DNA from 2 places in the Clostridium sp. CTA-17 genome. Region 1 is predicted to be linked to the other one. Evidence: a T-box and tRNA genes for the amino acid it is inferred to sense, from the RefSeq annotation. Region 1 holds a T-box; the other holds one or more tRNA genes.
What was found. The T-box of region 1 lies ahead of ACYUCG_RS07970 (valine--tRNA ligase). A T-box ahead of a tRNA ligase gene usually reads a tRNA of that ligase, here a tRNA-Val.
Positions count from the first base shown of each region.

Region 1 (9,022 bases):
CATTTTTAACATCTCCCATAAGAATTGCTAAATCATCTTTATTTATATTCTCACCATTAATCTGTATTCTCTCTTCAAACTCCTCTAAATAAGGTGATGTATACATTCCAACCTTAAAGCCAGCTTCCTTTAAAACTGAACTTATCATAGCAGTAGTTGAGCCCTTGCCATTTGTTCCCCCAATATGTATAAACTTAGTGTCCTTATGCGGATTCCCTAAAAACTCCAAAACCTTTTCTATTCTATCTAATCCTAAATTCATTCCAAACCTTGATGCAGTAACAATATACTCCATAGCTTCAGCATAATTCATCATTCCTATAGCCCTCCTAAATATAATAATAGAGTGTGTATCAAACTAACATAATAAAGTTAATTATCAACACACTCTCTAAATTTAGCAAATTTTTATTTTTTAACTAGAACGTAAAGAATATCTTAATGAGTAACTATTATTCTGGAATCGATAATAGAAATACTTTACGAAATTAAGTAATTCTTGGAGTCTAGTAAAAAATAATACGCTAAATATTATTGTAAAGCTTCTATTCTTTCTAGAACAGCCTCTAACATTTCTTTGTATTTAACACCTTTTGCTCTTTCTTCATTAACAACAGCCTCTGGTGCTTTACTTACGAATCTTTCATTAGAAAGTTTCTTCTCAACTCTTAAGATTTCTCCCTCAAGTTTAGTTTTCTCTTTATTTAATCTTTCTAACTCTTTTTCTCTATCAACTAAGTCAAGTAATGGTAAGAATAATTCTCCACCCTTAACAACTACTGATACTAAGTTATTATCTAAGTTATCCTTATTATCTAAGAAAGTAACTTCTGATGCAGATGCAAGCTTTTCTAAGTAAGCTCCACCATTTATGAATGCATCTTTAGCCTCCTCTGAAGCATAAGCCATAACCTTAGCTTTTCTTGAAGGTGGTACATTCATTTCAGCTCTTAAGTTTCTTAATGATCTTATAGCTTCCATTATGAATGTCATGTCCTTCTCAGCTTTTTCGTTATTTAAAGCTTCATCATATGTTGGCCACTCAGCTATTGTAATTGACTCAGTTTCTGTGCTTAAGTGAGTATATATTTCCTCAGTTATGAAAGGCATTACTGGGTGTAATAATTTTAATCCTGTATTTAATACAGTGTAAAGTACGTTAAATACTACTCCCTTAGCTTTTTCATCATCACCATATAATACTGGTTTAACTAATTCTATATAGTAATCACAGAACTCTGTCCATAAGAAATCATGTACTTTTTGAAGAGCTATTCCTAACTCATATTTTTCCATGTTTTCTGTAACTTCTTTGATTAATGAGTTCATTCTTGATAATATCCATTGATCTGCTAAGCTATACTCTTTACAGTCTTTGTATTTATCCATAAGCTCTCTATCTAAGTTCATCATAACGAATCTTGAAGCATTCCAAATCTTATTAGCAAAGTTTCTTGCAGCTTCAACTCTTTCAGGAATATATCTTATATCATTTCCTGGAGCATTTCCTGTTACTAACATGAATCTTAATGCATCAGCACCATATTCATCTATAACTTCTAATGGATCAACACCATTTCCTAAAGATTTACTCATTTTTCTTCCTTGAGCATCTCTTATGATACCGTGAATTAATACTGTATCAAATGGAGTTTCTCCCATGTTGTGAATACCTGAGAATATCATTCTAGCAACCCAGAAGAATATTATATCGTATCCTGTAACTAATGTTGATGTTGGATAGAAGAACTCTAAATCGTCAGTTCTATCAGGCCATCCTAAAGTTGAGAAAGGCCATAAAGCTGAACTGAACCAAGTATCTAGAACGTCTTTATCTTGTTCTATGTTCTCTGATCCACACTTACAGCACTTAGTTGGATCCTCTAATTCAACCATGATTTCTCCACAATCTTGGCAGTAGAATACTGGTATTCTGTGTCCCCACCATAATTGTCTTGAAATACACCAATCTTGAATGTTTTCCATCCAGTTAAAGTAAGTCTTTTCAAATCTTTCTGGAACGAATTTAGTTCCTTTGTTTCTAACAACCTCTATAGCAGGATCTGCTAATGATTGCATTTTTACATACCATTGTTTTGATATGATTGGCTCTACAACTGTACCACATCTATCATGAGTACCAACATTGTGAGTATGAGGTTTTATTTTAACTAATAATCCTAACTCTTCTAAGTCAGCAACCATTTGTTTTCTAGCCTCATATCTATCTAAGCCCTTATATTTTCCACCTAGGTGGTTTATTACACCGCTATCATCCATAACTCTTATTTGTGGTAAGTTATGTCTCTTACCAACTTCAAAGTCATTAGGATCGTGAGCTGGAGTTATTTTAACTGCTCCTGTTCCAAATTCTACGTCAACATAGTCATCAGCGATTACAGGTATTTCTCTATCAGTTAAAGGTAATTTTAACATTTTACCTACTAAGTGAGCATATCTTTCATCACTTGGGTTAACTGCTACAGCACTATCTCCAAGTAAAGTTTCAGGTCTAGTTGTAGCTATTTCTAAGAATTCATCTGAACCAACTACTGGGTATTTAATGTGCCAGAAGTTTCCTTCTTTTTCTTCATACTCTATCTCAGCATCTGATAAAGCAGTTTGACATTTAGGACACCAGTTAGTTATTCTGTTTCCTTGGTATATTAAACCTTCTTTATATAATTTAACGAATACGTGTCTTACTGCCTTACTTAAGTTTTCATCCATTGTGAAAGCTTCTCTTGTAAAGTCAGCTGAGCATCCCATTTTCTTAAGTTGCTCTCTTATTCTTTCTCTATATTCATCTGTCCATTCCCAAACTTTTTCTAAGAAAGCTTCTCTTCCCATTTCTTTCTTATAAAGACCTTCTTTTAAAAGTTCATTTTCAACTTTAACCTCAGTTGCTATACTAGCATGGTCTTGTCCTGGTAACCATAAAGTGCAATATCCTTGCATTCTCTTAAATCTTATAAGCATATCTTGAAGTGTGTTATCAAGTGCATGACCTAAGTGTAATTTACCAGTTATATTTGGTGGTGGCATTATTATAGTGTAAGGTTTTTTACTCTTATCTATTACAGGAGTAAAATACTTCTTTTCTTGCCAATTGCTATAAAGTCTTTCTTCAAACTCTTTAGGATTATACGTTGTAGAAATATTCTTATTATCCATTAGACTAACCTCCTTAAAACTTAAACACAATTTTATGTATTTATATAAAACATTCCAAAAACTATCTTGAAATGCCTTTTAACAATTATTTTTTTATTTATGGTCTATTTTAAATGAATATTTATTTTAGCTAGCCATTTATATTTATGTTCTATCTAAAAACAAAGACTGATTTAAAACATTCTTTATTTAAAAGTAATTTTAGGCAATAAAAAAAGCCCTCATCCATAAAAGGACGAAAACTCGCGGTACCACCTTTTTTCCCTCACAAAAAGGGCTCTCTAAAATTAACGACTGAAATTGCCGTCTTTGATTACTTCAATAATTTCACCAAAGAAACTCAAAAGCTACCTTCAAGATATCAAACTTAGAAATCTTACACCCAAGGATTTCCTCTCTTAAAGTTCTTCCTATCTTTACTCCTCTTTATCACTGTTTATATCATCATTTAAATTATAGATATATCTTATACCATTATTTTAACCTATGTCAAGTAACTCTAATCAAATATGATATAAATTTATAATATTTTTAGTCTTTAAATATTCTTCTATAAATTTATTACTTAATGAAATTACACAATATTTTCAACCCATGAATATAATCCCAAAATAAGTTAATAATTAAAATAGATATTATTTAGGAGGTCAAAAATGAGTAACTTTTCTAAAGGTAATGAATTATACAATACTAGAAATTATTCTGATGCTATAAATTATTATAAAAAGGCTTTAGATAATGATGAGTGTAAGTGCCATAGTTATTATAATGCTGGTGTTTGCTACATAAAACTAAAGCAATATGAAAAAGCTATTGAAATGATAACTAAAGCTTTAGAGCTATACCAAGACTCAAAATATTTTTTTAACTTAGCCTATTGTTATTCAATGACAAATAATAATTCTAAAGCTTTGAGATATTTTAACTTAGCTTGGGCATTAGATAATGCAGATATTGATTGTGAAAAAGCTATAAGTTTAATTTTATCAAAAATCTCAAAATAAATCATAATACATATAGCCTACTTAACTCTCAATACCTATTCTAATTTATAATTAAAATTACATAAGCAAAATTTCATTAAAAGAAATATAAAAAAACCTAATTCTCCCTAAAAGCTAAATAAAACTTACAAATAGTATTAGAAGAAATTTTATTTTCTCCAAAATATATTTGTAAGTTTTATTGTATTTCATATAACTTATTATCTTACCATTCGCCTACTATTTTTCCATCTCTGTGTGATTCACTATTTTTTTTGCTATCAAAATAGTTTCCTGCTTTACCAAAGGTAGGATCAACAGTTATCCACTGATTTTTTTCTGGTAAATAAACCTCATTCCAAGAATGTGGTCCCCATTCCTTCCCATTGAATCCTTCTCCAGTTACAATTCTAACTTTAAGCCCAGCTTCTCTTGCCATAGCAACATAAAGACAAGAATAATCAAAGCATATTCCTTTTCTAGTTTCAAAGGCTTCAATAGCTCCAGACTTATACTCAGAAGTTTTCTCGCTTATATTTTCAGCTTTATTATCATCATAATTAATATTTTCACTTATCCAAGTATATATTCTTTTAGCTTTTTCTCTACTATTTTTTGCATTTTTAGTAAGTTCCTTAGCTTTTTTATTAATATCTTCATTTGATTTTATACCTTGTTCTAAAGTTACACCATTATAAAGATTTATAACATTTCTATTACTTTCAACCACTTTTTCACTTATTGGCTCTTTATTACTTTCATTCGCAGAATTTATATTGTTACTAATAACGTCTTTATATTCATTATGAAAAGCTTCATACTCTTTATTTAAAGCAGCATAGTACTTATTACTATTTATAACCTCATAAGCCTTTGAAGCTAAAGTCATGCCTTCCATTTTCTCTCCTAAGAAACCATTGCTTCCTAGAATAACTATTACTAAAGCAATTACAGCCATATAAAAAAGAGACTTTGGTATATTTATTATTAAAGCCGCAACTTTACCAAATCCCTTTCCCCTTCTAGACTCCGCTTTCTTTAACCATCTAAGTATGGGATTTATAATAATAAAACTAAATATTTTAAGTATAATTTTTACTATAAAATAAATTACAAGTGTAAGAGCTAATACTATGAATATTATTATAACCTGTGGTGAAATATTAAAGTTAGATATAATGTTATTGAATTCAACAACTACAATTGAAAACATCCTCTCTATTATATCTATCTTTTTTATAGCTATAAAACTTAAGTATAAAGCAAGAAAAAAGGATATATATCCTCCTAATTCCTCTATACTATTCTTTATTTTAATAATATTAAACTTTCTTTTGTAAGCAACTACTAATGGCAGTATAAAAGAACAAACTATAATTATATCTACTAAGTTAAAATTCATTTTATCTACTCCATATATTCATTATTTGTTAATCTTCTAACTATGCTATTACAGCAGTCATAATCATACCCTTTAGATAAAAGAAATCTAAATAATTTTTGAGATAATTTATATTTATCACTTTCTTTTTTCTTTAGTATATTATATTTCTTTTCTGCTAACTTAAAGGCAGTATCATTTTCATCTTCTGAATCAATATTAGATAATTTATCTAAAAGTATATCTTCACTAATGCCCTTTCTTATAAGAGCATATTTTATTTTATTTCTTCCCTGACTTCTAAGCCTATCCTTTATATACATCTCTGCATATTTTTCATCATTTAAAAGATTGTACTCCTTTAAAAATTCTATGGTTCTTTTAATTGTATCCTCTTCAAAACCTTTTTCAGCAAGTTTATCTCTTAATTCCTTTTCTGTTTTATAGGTTTTCTCAACTGTTCTTAATGCAGAATTTTTACATTTTATAAATTCATCTTCTTTTACAATTTCCTTGATTGCTTCAACATCTATTATAGAATCCTTTTGTATTCCTTGCTTATATATAAGTTCAGCATCACAAGCAAAGGTAAAAGCTTCATCCACATAAACATTTACTCTATTTACATTTCTCTTTTGAACTTCTATACTCGTTATTTTTCCCATTTTATCTACTCCATTGGCTTTAATATGTGTATAGTAGGATTATTCAAATATTTATTACAAACTCTATAGATATCCTCCCCAGTTAAAGTCTCTAGTTCTTCCATGCTATTTATAAACTCAGTTATATCTTTTCCTGCTAAACTTTGAACTAATACATAACTGCATAAACTGCTACAATCTTCTAAGGTAGAAACTACTCCTGTCTTATGAGTCTTTTTCATCATACAAAGCATATCTTCATCAAAGTTTATATTCTTATTTTTTATGTCTAATATAGCTTTGTCTATTACTTCTATTACCTCATCTATGGATTCTTCTCTAACTGATGTAAAAATATTCATTGTATTTACATTTTCGTCTAAATCCATTTGACTATATACATCATAAGCTAATCCACGTTCTTCTCTAAGCTCTCTAAATAATATTGAGTTTGAACTTTCAGCTAACTTATAACTTAATATCTTTAATGGAAGTTTATCCTTTTCGCAAACCTCTTTAAAAGCATAAAGATAAGTAACAGTTCCTTGCTCTATTTGAGATTTGTAAGTTGTTTTTATTAACTCTTTATTTTCTTCTTTTATTATTTCAGCTTTTTTATGGGATTTTCCTTCCCATTTTCCAAATAAGTCTGTTATTATTTTTTGCATTTGTTCATGACTAAAGGCACTTACAGTTACAATAACACAATTGTCAGGAGTATAATATTTTTTATAAAAATCATAAACCTGCTTTCTTTTAAATCCCTTAACATGTTCTTCAGTTCCTGCAATAGAATTTTTAAGTGCTGATTTATCAAAAGCATATTCATGAGTTCTGCTAATACTTAAATCTTCAATATCATCCTTATCACTTTTTATCTCTGATAAAACAACGCCCTTTTCTTTTTTCATTTCTTTTTCATCAAAGGAAGAATTTAAAACCATATCACTTAAAAGTTCTATTCCCTTTTCAAATTCCTCATCTAGACAAGTAATGCTATATACTGTTGAAATATAATCTGTATATGCATTATAATCTCCACCTAAAAATTCTAATTCTCTATTTAATTGTTCATTACTTCTATTCTTTGTTCCTTTAAAAAGCATGTGCTCAACAAAGTGGCTCATGCCTAATTCTTTTTCATCTTCATATAAAGATCCTATATTAACACCAATATTTATAGATGCTAATCTTGTATCTTTTTTTATTGTTATAACTTTTAGCCCATTGGGTAAAATTATGGTATTTTCATCAAATGTCCATCTTTTCATTAAAAACTCCCCTAAAATTATTTATATAAACCTTAGTTTTCATTGTATAATATTAAGTAAGTTAAAACAATATTTTTTAAAGGTTGGTGGTTATATGAATAAAACGGTACTTATTGTAGAAGATGAAATACGTATAAGATTTCTTGTAAGAGATTACTTCAAGAAAGAGGGATTTAATGTGTTAGAAGCTTCTGATGGTGAGGAAGCTCTTAGGATATTTTCTGAAAATATAGTTGATTTAGCAATATTAGATATAATGATGCCAAAATTAGATGGACTTGCTGTTTGTAGAAATATAAGGGAAGTTTCCAATACTCCTATAATATTATTAACAGCTAAAAGCCAAGAAGAAGATAAACTTTTAGGTTATGAGCTTGGAGCTGATGACTATATGACTAAACCGTTTAGTCCTAAGGTTTTATTAGCAAAGGCTAAAGCATTATTAAGAAGAACAGGTACATTAAATGATAAAAATATTTTAGATTTTAATGGATTAACAATAAACAAGTTATCCCACGAAGTAAAACTAAATGGAGAAGAAATTTTACTATCCCCTAAGGAATATGATTTACTTATTTACCTTTCTTCAAATGAAGGTATAGCTTTATCCAGAGATAGAATTTTAGATAATGTTTGGGGTTATGATTATTTTGGTGATATAAGAACAGTTGACACTAATATAAAAAGACTTAGAGAAAAATTACTTGATAAAGCTAATTACATAGCTACTGTTAGGGGAAGTGGCTATAAATTTGAGGTGAAATAGTGAAAAAAAGTATTTCAAAAAGATTATTTATAATAACTTTTAGTATAATAATATTCTTAACCCTATTCACCATGATATTCCAAATGACATTTTTTCAAGAATTTTATTATAAAAGAAAAACTAATGATTTAAGCAATGCAGTTTTAAAATTTAGAGCTCTATATTCTTATGATATAAAGAATACTGACTCTTTATTTAAGGCTTTAAGCTTTTTTGAACTTGAAAACAATGCTAAAATAGGTATTTATTCTATAGATAGTACTCCAAAATATATTCCTGATCCAGCCAATAAAAATTCAGAGGCTGTGGATTTATTAAATGATATTTTTACTGAATTATATAGTGACCCGGATTTTGCAAAAACCTTAATAAATTCAAACTCTGGGGTAACTACAGAATTTAAGAGCAGAAAATACTCAACAAAATATATTGTTTATATGGTTCCATTTTCTCTTAATTCTAAGAATGATTCTATTATTATAGCAATAACATCATTCCAACCAATTGAAGAAGCAAGCGCATTGATAAAAGATTTTTATAAATACATAATTCTTATAGTCATAGTAATTGGATTAATTTTATCTTATGTATTTTCAAACTTAATTTCTAAGCCTCTAGTGAAATTAAATAAATCTGCAAAGAAAATGAGTGCTATGGATTTCTCTGAAAAGTGTAATATAGAACGTGAAGATGAAATAGGAAATCTAGCTAAAACTTTAAACTTTTTATCTAAAAATCTATCTAACGCCTTAGATGATTTAAAAATAAAAAATAAAAAGTTAGAAGAAGATATAGAAAAGGAA
Region 1 is NZ_BAAABF010000003.1:297,607-306,628, forward strand. Features, by position in the region: gene ACYUCG_RS07965 (bifunctional folylpolyglutamate synthase/dihydrofolate synthase) at 1-313, opposite strand, end outside; gene ACYUCG_RS07970 (valine--tRNA ligase) at 532-3,174, opposite strand; T-box leader at 3,403-3,616, opposite strand; gene ACYUCG_RS07975 (tetratricopeptide repeat protein) at 3,828-4,178, shown strand; gene ACYUCG_RS07980 (transglutaminase-like domain-containing protein) at 4,384-5,559, opposite strand; gene recX (recombination regulator RecX) at 5,565-6,203, opposite strand; gene ACYUCG_RS07990 (M16 family metallopeptidase) at 6,209-7,453, opposite strand; gene ACYUCG_RS07995 (response regulator transcription factor) at 7,548-8,219, shown strand; gene ACYUCG_RS08000 (HAMP domain-containing sensor histidine kinase) at 8,219-9,022, shown strand, end outside.

Region 2 (9,022 bases), on a different contig from region 1:
TCCATAAGCAGCTGTTTGTCTATATATAGGTCTTCTTAAATCTAAATCTCTTATTATAGCTCCTGGTCTTAAATCAAACACTTTGTTTATTATATTAACTATTTCTTCGTCTGATATTTTTCCAGTTCCAAAAGTATCTACTATAATTGATACTGGCTTAGCAACCCCTATAGCATAAGCAACTTGAACTTCTAATTTATCTGCGATTCCTGCAGCAACTAAGTTTTTAGCTACCCATCTAGCAGCGTATGCAGCTGATCTATCAACTTTAGTTGGGTCTTTTCCTGAGAAAGCACCACCACCGTGTCTTCCATATCCACCGTAAGTATCAACTATGATCTTTCTTCCTGTTAATCCAGCATCACCTTGAGGTCCACCGATAACGAATCTTCCTGTTGGATTTATGTAATACTTAGTATTTTCATCTAATAACTCTGCTGGTATAACAGCTTTTATAACATGTTCCATTAAATCAGCTTGTATTTGCTCTTGAGATACTTCTGGACCATGTTGTGTTGAAATTACTATTGCATCTATTCTAACTGGTTTATCATTTTCATATTCAACAGTAACTTGTGTTTTTCCGTCTGGTCTTAAGTAAGGTAAAGTTCCGTTCTTTCTTACTTCTGTTAATCTTCTTGATAATCTGTGAGCCATAGCTATTGGTGCTGGCATAAATTCTTCAGTTTCATTAGTAGCAAAACCAAACATCATTCCTTGGTCTCCAGCTCCAACTGCATCTATATCAATTTTTTCTCCAGCTCTTGATTCTAAAGCTTCATCAACACCCATAGCGATATCTGATGATTGCTCGTCTATTGTAGTCATAACTGAACAAGTTTCACAGTCGAAACCGTATTTAGCTCTATCATATCCTATACTTTTTATAGTTTCTCTAGCTATTTTAGGGATATCAACATAACAATTAGTTGTTATTTCTCCCATTACCATTACTAATCCTGTAGTAACAGCTGTTTCACAAGCAACTCTTGCGTTTGGATCTTTTGCAAATATAGCATCTAAAACTGCATCTGAAATTTGGTCACATATTTTATCTGGATGCCCTTCAGTAACTGATTCTGATGTAAATAATCTTCTCATGGCTAATGCTATCTTACTATCATAATAAGATAGCTAATTCACCCCTTTCATTTTTATTTATTCCAACCCTGTTTATTTAAACAAATAACTTAATTTATCTTCCCACGATTCAAAATAATATCTTTAAAGCTTAATTAACAAACTTTATTTTAATGCGCGCCTTTAAAATATTTTTGTTAATAAAAAAATCTCTTCTCAAACCTTTAAAGATTTAAGAAGAGATTTTAGTTATACACTAAATTTATCTTCTCTCATCTTGTAAAGAATTTCTTTACCGGAATTGGCACCGTAGTGATTTCTCACTGGTTGCCGGGTTTCATAGGGCCTTTTTCCCTCCACCTCTCTGGATAAGAGTATATAAATACTAATTATTCTATTTTATTAAGATATTATTTTAATAAAGAGACACTCAATTAATAGTGTCTCTTTCTGGTGGTGGAAGAAGGATTCGAACCTTCGAAGTCGTCCGACAACAGATTTACAGTCTGCCCCCTTTGGCCACTCGGGAATTCCACCACATATGGAGCTGATGATCGGACTTGAACCGATAACCTGCTGATTACAAGTCAGCTGCTCTGCCAATTGAGCCACACCAGCATATCAATATTTTGTTTTTATAAATGGTGGTGGAAGAAGGATTCGAACCTTCGAAGTCGTCCGACAACAGATTTACAGTCTGCCCCCTTTGGCCACTCGGGAATTCCACCACTTGTGGAGCTGATGATCGGACTTGAACCGATAACCTGCTGATTACAAGTCAGCTGCTCTGCCAATTGAGCCACACCAGCGCATTTATTTATTATGTTTTATGGTGGTCGCAACAGGGATCGAACCTGTGACCCCCTGCTTGTAAGGCAGGTGCTCTCCCAGCTGAGCTATGCGACCTTATTGGTGGTGGAAGAAGGATTCGAACCTTCGAAGTCGTCCGACAACAGATTTACAGTCTGCCCCCTTTGGCCACTCGGGAATTCCACCACTTATGGAGCTGATGATCGGACTTGAACCGATAACCTGCTGATTACAAGTCAGCTGCTCTGCCAATTGAGCCACACCAGCACATTTATTATTTTCCTCTGTCGTTTTGGCTCACCGCCAATCGACAAGACTTAGTATATATTGTTATGCTTTTTATTTCAAACTCAATTTCAGGCGATTTTCAGATATTATGTTAATTTATTTTTAATATTCTCTCAATTTCTTTTGTTTACTTCTTTTTTCATTCATATTTTTTCTTCAATTAACTCAATATTTATGTATGGACTTAATATATCTTTCATTTCTTTATATTCTTTATATTCTAATTTATCCTTAAGTATTTTAAATATATCAATAGCAGCATCTAACTCATCATTTCTCTTAATATGTTCTAATAAAACTCCATAATCAGTTAAAGATAAATTTTTAGCAATAGAAATTAATTTAAACTTATCTGCTTTATTTATTTTCTTAGGAATTGAATACTTATCTACTTTAAATACTTCTTTTCTTTCTTCTGAAGACTTCCCCATTTCTACCTTTTCTTTATACTTTTCATTTTCTTTTATATTTTTTACATTTTCTTTAGTTTTACTTTCTAATTCTTTTTCTTCTTTTAATCGATATTCATCTAAATTATTATTTTTCTTATGATTATTTTCACTTATATTTTCTTCATCTTTATCTTCTCTTAAATCTTCTTTATTGTTTTCTATAGTCTTTTGTTCACTTTTCTCTTCATTAATCTCTAAAATTTCATTCCTCTCATTTTTTGTACTATCTACTTGAAATTTAACTTGCTCATAATTTAAGTTAACAAAATACATCATTGCTCCCATTGTTACTGTAGTAAAAAATAGTACTAAAAAACTTAAAAACCCTTTATTCATAAACATATTCACCTCCATTTTAATAATTACCACCTAAAATCTTTTTTATACTTCTATTTAATATTTCTAATTCCTCCTTCATATAATTAATGAGGGGGTGAAGCCTTGAATAGAATAAAAACTTACTATGAAAATTATTTAGCATATTACGAAATTTCAGATTTTTTAAAAAATCATATAGATGAAAAAACAATTATAGTATGTATAGGAACTGATAAATGTATAGGTGATTGCTTAGGACCACTGGTTGGTACCCTATTAAAAGAAAAATTCTTTCCTTTAAATGTATTTGGTACACTTGACTCTCCTATTCATGCTCTTAATCTTGATAAAAAAATAACTGAAATATTAAAAAGCTATCCTGATTATAAAATAATAGCTATAGATGCTTGCTTAGGAGATCCTAAATCTATTGGTGAAATTCATATCAGAAATGAGCCTATTCATCCTGGAAAAGGAGTTGGTAAAACCTTAAGAAGTGTTGGAGATATATCTATAATAGCTATAGTTGATTCCTCAGAAAATATAGATTTATTTACAAGTAGACCTATTAGATTAAGCTTTATATTAGATATGTCTAAGGTTATTGTAGATTCTTTAATTCACGCCTATTATTTAAAAAACAAAAAAAATTAACCATATATCTCTTAATATTAAGAGATATATGGTTAATTTTACTCATCAATTAATTTTACTTCTAAATCATCCATACCTAAATTTAATTTTTCAAATGTTTTTAAAACTTTACCTGTTCCCTCAGCTACACATTTTACAGCATCATCAGCCACTCTAACCTTAACGCCTGTCCTTTGCTCGATAAACTTATCTAAGCCATTTAATAAAGCTCCTCCACCAGTCATGAGAATTCCTTCTTCTATTATATCAGCAGCTAATTCAGGTGGTGTTTTTTCAAGAACAGAGTGTACAGCTTCACCAATTATGCTAACCTCATCTTTTAAGGCTATTCTAAGTTCTTCACTATCTACTGTTATTATTCCAGGTAAGCCTGTTATTAAATTTCTTCCCTTTACTTCCATGATTTCTTTTCTATTACCTTCAACAGCTGTAGCAACATTTATTTTTAATTCCTCTGCTGTTCTTTCACCAATCATAAGTTTATATTTACTTCTAACAAATTTAATTATAGCTTCATCAAATCTGTCTCCAGCTACTTTTACAGATTCTCTTATAACAATTCCACCTAAGGATATTATAGCTATATCTGCAGTTCCTCCACCTATATCTACAACCATATGTCCACTAGCCTTTGATATATCTAATCCCGCTCCTATTGCAGCTGCTAATGGTTCTTCTATAAGATATACGTTTTTAGCTCCTGAATTTTTTGCAGCATCTATAACTGCTCTTTTCTCAATTCCAGTTGCTTGACAAGGTATACATATCATTACTTTAGGTGCAGATATTCTTCTATTTCCAACACCCTTCTTGATAAAATACTTTAACATAGCTTCTGTCATCTCATAATCTGATATAACCCCATTTCTCATAGGTCTTAATGCTACTATATTTCCAGGTGTTCTTCCTATCATCTGCCTTGCAGATTCTCCTACTGCTAGAACTTTGTTCTTATTTTTGTCTATGGCTACCACTGATGGCTCTTTTAAGACTATACCTTTATCTTTCATATAGACAAGAACTGTTGCTGTTCCAAGATCTATACCCATGTCTGTACCTTTTCTCCAAAACCACATATTTACAACTCCCTAATATATAATAATAATTATTATTTTCTATAAAAATATACATAAATACTAACTTTTATTATATAAGGAATATTTTCATCATTCAACAACTTTATATTTTAGCTTAGTTGCCTTTCCACCTCTTATGTGTCTTTCAGCTTTATTTAAATCTAAGATACTTTTTGCTTCTTCAGCTATATCAGGATTTATCTTAGGCAATCTTTCAGTCATATCCTTATGTATAGTACTCTTACTTACACCAAAAACTTTAGCTGTTTTCCTTATAGTAGCTCTTGAATAAATAATGTACTGAGCTACTTCTAAAACTCTCTCTTCAATATAATCTTTCAAGAACCGTACCTCCTTAAAAATATTCTTAATTTTTTAATCAGCTGCTTCTTAAAAAGCAGCTGATTATGTACTAAATTATTCTTTTACAGGAATATCTTTTAAATATTTTTGTGGATCTACTGGTTCCTTAGAATTTTCCATATGGAACATTAAATAAGTTTCAGAAACTCTGTCACTTGGACTACTTTGAATAGTTTTTCCAATCTTACCTATAGAATCTCCTTTTTTAACATTATCCCCTTCTTTAACTTTAATTTCTGGATCTAAGTTTCCATAAAAACCAACAATACCGTTTTGATGCTCTATTTTAACAAAACACCCCTCTTTTGAGTTCCCTTTTCCAGCCTCTACAACTTTACCATCACCAATTGCTAAAACTTCAGTTCCCTCAGCAGCTTCTATATCTATTCCTTTATAAACAGATGCACTTTGACCTGATTCATTTAATCTAGGTTCTAAGTTATATAATCTTGTTATAACTCCACCCTTAATTGGTGATATAAAGCTTTGACTTTGATTTGAAGTCGCTACTGACTTATCAGCATTATTTGCTTCAGGTTTTAATTCTTCAACCTTAGCTTCATTAGATGCAGTTTCTTCTGAATCATTTGTTGCTTCTGTTTTTCCTTCAACTAATTCCGCATCATCAAAAGTATTACCAGTTGTAGTACTATTATCCTCTGTATTTTCTATAGTGTTTTCTGCTATATTTTCTTCTACTGTGTTATTTGCACTTTTATTTGCTACCACTACTCCAACTGTTGCTACTAAGCATAGGCAAACAAATAAAACTACATAAAATCCATCCTTTTTAATAAATCTCTTAAATTGGTCTTTTTTATTCATTTTCAACACCTCCGTTTCTAATTCTGTCCATTTATCCTAAATTAATACACATATATAAATCTTTTTTTATAAAAAAAGAACAAGCAAAATTTATTTGCTTGTTCTTCTATTAATCTATTAAAACTTTATTACTATCTTCAATTTTACTGCCTTTAAAATAATGCTCTAATATTTCATCATATTTACTGCCTTCCTTTGCCATTACATTAGCACCCCATTGGCTCATACCAACACCATGTCCATAACCTAAACATTTTATGTTTACTTTGTCCTCTAAAACTTCTAATGTAAAATTAGCAGAATTTAATCCAAATATTTTTCTAAATTCCTTCCCCTTAATTGTAGCATTTCCTATTTTTATGTCATTTACAGTTCCCCCTGTATTTCTATTTAATATTTTAACTTCTTCATTTATGTTATTTCCTAAATCACTATTAGGAATAGATTTTTTAATTTTACTCTTAAAATCACTTATAGACATGCTTATTTCACTCTCATATTTAGGTGATATTTCTTCACCTGGACTTTCAACAGACTTTAAATAAGGAACATCTTCTGAAAATACAGCAACAGCATCCTCTGTATTTCCTGAACTTGTAGAAAAATATTGAGGATATTTTACTAACTGGTCATTGTAAGCCAGAACCTTTCCTGCTGTTTCTTTAACAACCGCTTTTAATTTTTTTAAATATTCTTCTCCCTCTTTACCCCAAGCTTTTTTCCGTTCATTAATATTTAAGTATGCTTGACAATGAGTAGTATCACATATATTTCCTTCTTTTATATTGCTACATCCAGAAATTAATTTATTTATAACAAATGTTCTTGCTAAAATAGCCTGAGCTTTTAATGCCTCTTCATGAAAGGTAGCTGGCATTTCACTTGAAACTACAGATAACACATATTCCTCTAATGGTACTTTTTCTACTTTATTTTCTTTAGATATGTAAACTTCAACTTCCTTTAAGTTGACTACATCAACTAACTTTTTATTTTCAACTTTATCTACCTTATTAATTTCAGCCATACTTGAACTAGATAAAAAACCAAAAAGTATTGGTATAAAAACTATACTCACTATGATTGCACCAATAAAAATTATTGGTTCTAAAATTTTTCTATTTATCATAAATCCTCCTAAAACTTATTAATACAGTTTATGTATATGCTAAGTTTTCTAAAACTCGAACTTATAATAAAATTATTTAAAGTAAAAAAAGTCAACAGCAATGCTGTTGACTTATATTCTACTTATGTCAGCGCCTAATGCTCTGAACTTATTTTCTATTTCAACATAACCTCTATCTATATGATATATATCAGTAACTATTGTCTCTCCCTTTGCTACAAGTCCAGCTAAAATCAAAGCAGCTCCTGCTCTTAAATCAGTTGCCTTAACTTCACATCCAGTAAGGTTATTTACTCCTTCAATTAAAGCAGTTCTTCCTTCTACTTGTATATTTGCACCCATACGTCTTAATTCATCTACATTCATGAATCTATTCTCAAAAACACTTTCTGTTATCATACTACTTCCTTTTGCTATACTCAACAAACTCATCATTTGTGATTGCATATCAGTAGGATATCCTGGATATGGCATTGTTTTTATATTAATTGGTTTTATTTCTTCATTTCCTTTTACTATTATACTGTTTTCCTCATTATGGACATCCCAAAACTCTGTTCCAGCTTCTTTTAGTTTAGATATTATCGCTGAACAATGATCCTTATTTACTCCATTTATTTTTATTTTTGATCCTGTTATTGCTGCTGCAACCATAAATGTTCCAGCTTCTATTCTATCATATATAGGAGTGTACTCAGTTGAACTTAATGAATCCACACCCTCTATTATTATTTTACCTGGTTTTTCAATATAAATTTTAGCTCCCATAGAATTTAAAAAATTAATTAAATCAGTTATTTCTGGCTCTTGGGCTGCATTTTCAATTACCGTAGTCCCTTTAGCCATAGTTGCTGCCATCATTATATTCTCTGTTGCCCCAACTGATGGAAAGTCTAAATATATCTTACTTCCAACTAATTTTTTTGCCTTTATACATACAAATCCATTGCCACAATTGCTATCTTCAGCTCCTAAGGCTCTAAGTCCTTTTATATGCAATTCTATTGGTCTAGAACCTATATTACATCCGCCTGGTCTAGCTAACCTAAACTCTCCATATTTAGCTATCATTGGTCCCATTATTAAAAATGAAGCTCTCATTTTTTTAACCAAATCCTCACTTGGAATTAAAGGCTCTTTATTTAGTGGTGGTACAATTAATTTATTTTCTTTCTTATCTATTTTTAAATTATACCCTAATTGCTCCATAACATTACAAATTGTAAAAACATCTTGTAACATAGGTAATTCATTTATTAGTACACCATCAGTAGCTAATATACTTCCTGCGATTATTGGTAAAACTGAGTTCTTAGCTGTATTTATATTTACTTCTCCTTTTAATTTCTTTCCACCTTTTACTACTATTTTATCCATATTATCCTCCATTAAAATTATTTTAATATGTTGTGAATATGATAGGAGTTCCTAAAATCAACTTCCTATCTTCCTCATATGTCATAATGGAGTAATTAAACTGGTAATCACTCTTAAGATTAATTATTCCTGTAGTTCCTTTCTCTAAATTTATTCTTTTAGTTTCCTTTACCTTACTCTTACCAATTGATTCTATAAGTTTTTCTTCAATTTCATCTATATTATTATTCTCTCTAATAGTGCCTTTTATATAAGTATAATATTTTATATTTTTCATATTTTTATTATGAATAACTTGAAAATGTTCCTTAATATTATTAAAATCAATTCTATTTTTAGAAACAATTACTATTTGAACTCTACTTTTTGAATTTTCTTCTATTAGATTAATATCTAAATCAAATTGTTTTTTTGAAGTATTTAAATATATTTCATTTTCTTTTTCTACTATACTAGTAAAATCTTCAATTTTAATATAATCACTAATATGATTAAACTTATCTTTCATATTTTCATCTGTAATATATTCTATTTTCATACCATACTCTTCTATATTACAAATCTCCTCTTCAACTTTAGAATAGACTTTATTATCTAAATTAATAGTGCTTGGACTAAAAATAAGAGAGAAACAAAATAATGCTGCTACC
Region 2 is NZ_BAAABF010000004.1:258,903-267,924, forward strand. Features, by position in the region: gene metK (methionine adenosyltransferase) at 1-1,101, opposite strand, end outside; SAM riboswitch class I at 1,350-1,455, opposite strand; tRNA gene ACYUCG_RS09300 (tRNA-Tyr) at 1,532-1,617, opposite strand; tRNA gene ACYUCG_RS09305 (tRNA-Thr) at 1,623-1,698, opposite strand; tRNA gene ACYUCG_RS09310 (tRNA-Tyr) at 1,723-1,808, opposite strand; tRNA gene ACYUCG_RS09315 (tRNA-Thr) at 1,814-1,889, opposite strand; tRNA gene ACYUCG_RS09320 (tRNA-Val) at 1,911-1,986, opposite strand; tRNA gene ACYUCG_RS09325 (tRNA-Tyr) at 1,991-2,076, opposite strand; tRNA gene ACYUCG_RS09330 (tRNA-Thr) at 2,082-2,157, opposite strand; gene ACYUCG_RS09335 (hypothetical protein) at 2,322-2,984, opposite strand; gene yyaC (spore protease YyaC) at 3,072-3,602, shown strand; gene mreB (rod shape-determining protein MreB) at 3,641-4,678, opposite strand; gene spoIIID (sporulation transcriptional regulator SpoIIID) at 4,769-5,020, opposite strand; gene ACYUCG_RS09355 (M23 family metallopeptidase) at 5,096-5,866, opposite strand; gene spoIID (stage II sporulation protein D) at 5,976-6,995, opposite strand; gene murA (UDP-N-acetylglucosamine 1-carboxyvinyltransferase) at 7,107-8,372, opposite strand; gene ACYUCG_RS09370 (hypothetical protein) at 8,395-9,022, opposite strand, start outside.
Region 2: it has a tRNA-Val gene. The T-box ahead of ACYUCG_RS07970 (valine--tRNA ligase) is inferred to sense a tRNA for this amino acid. The anticodon was not compared.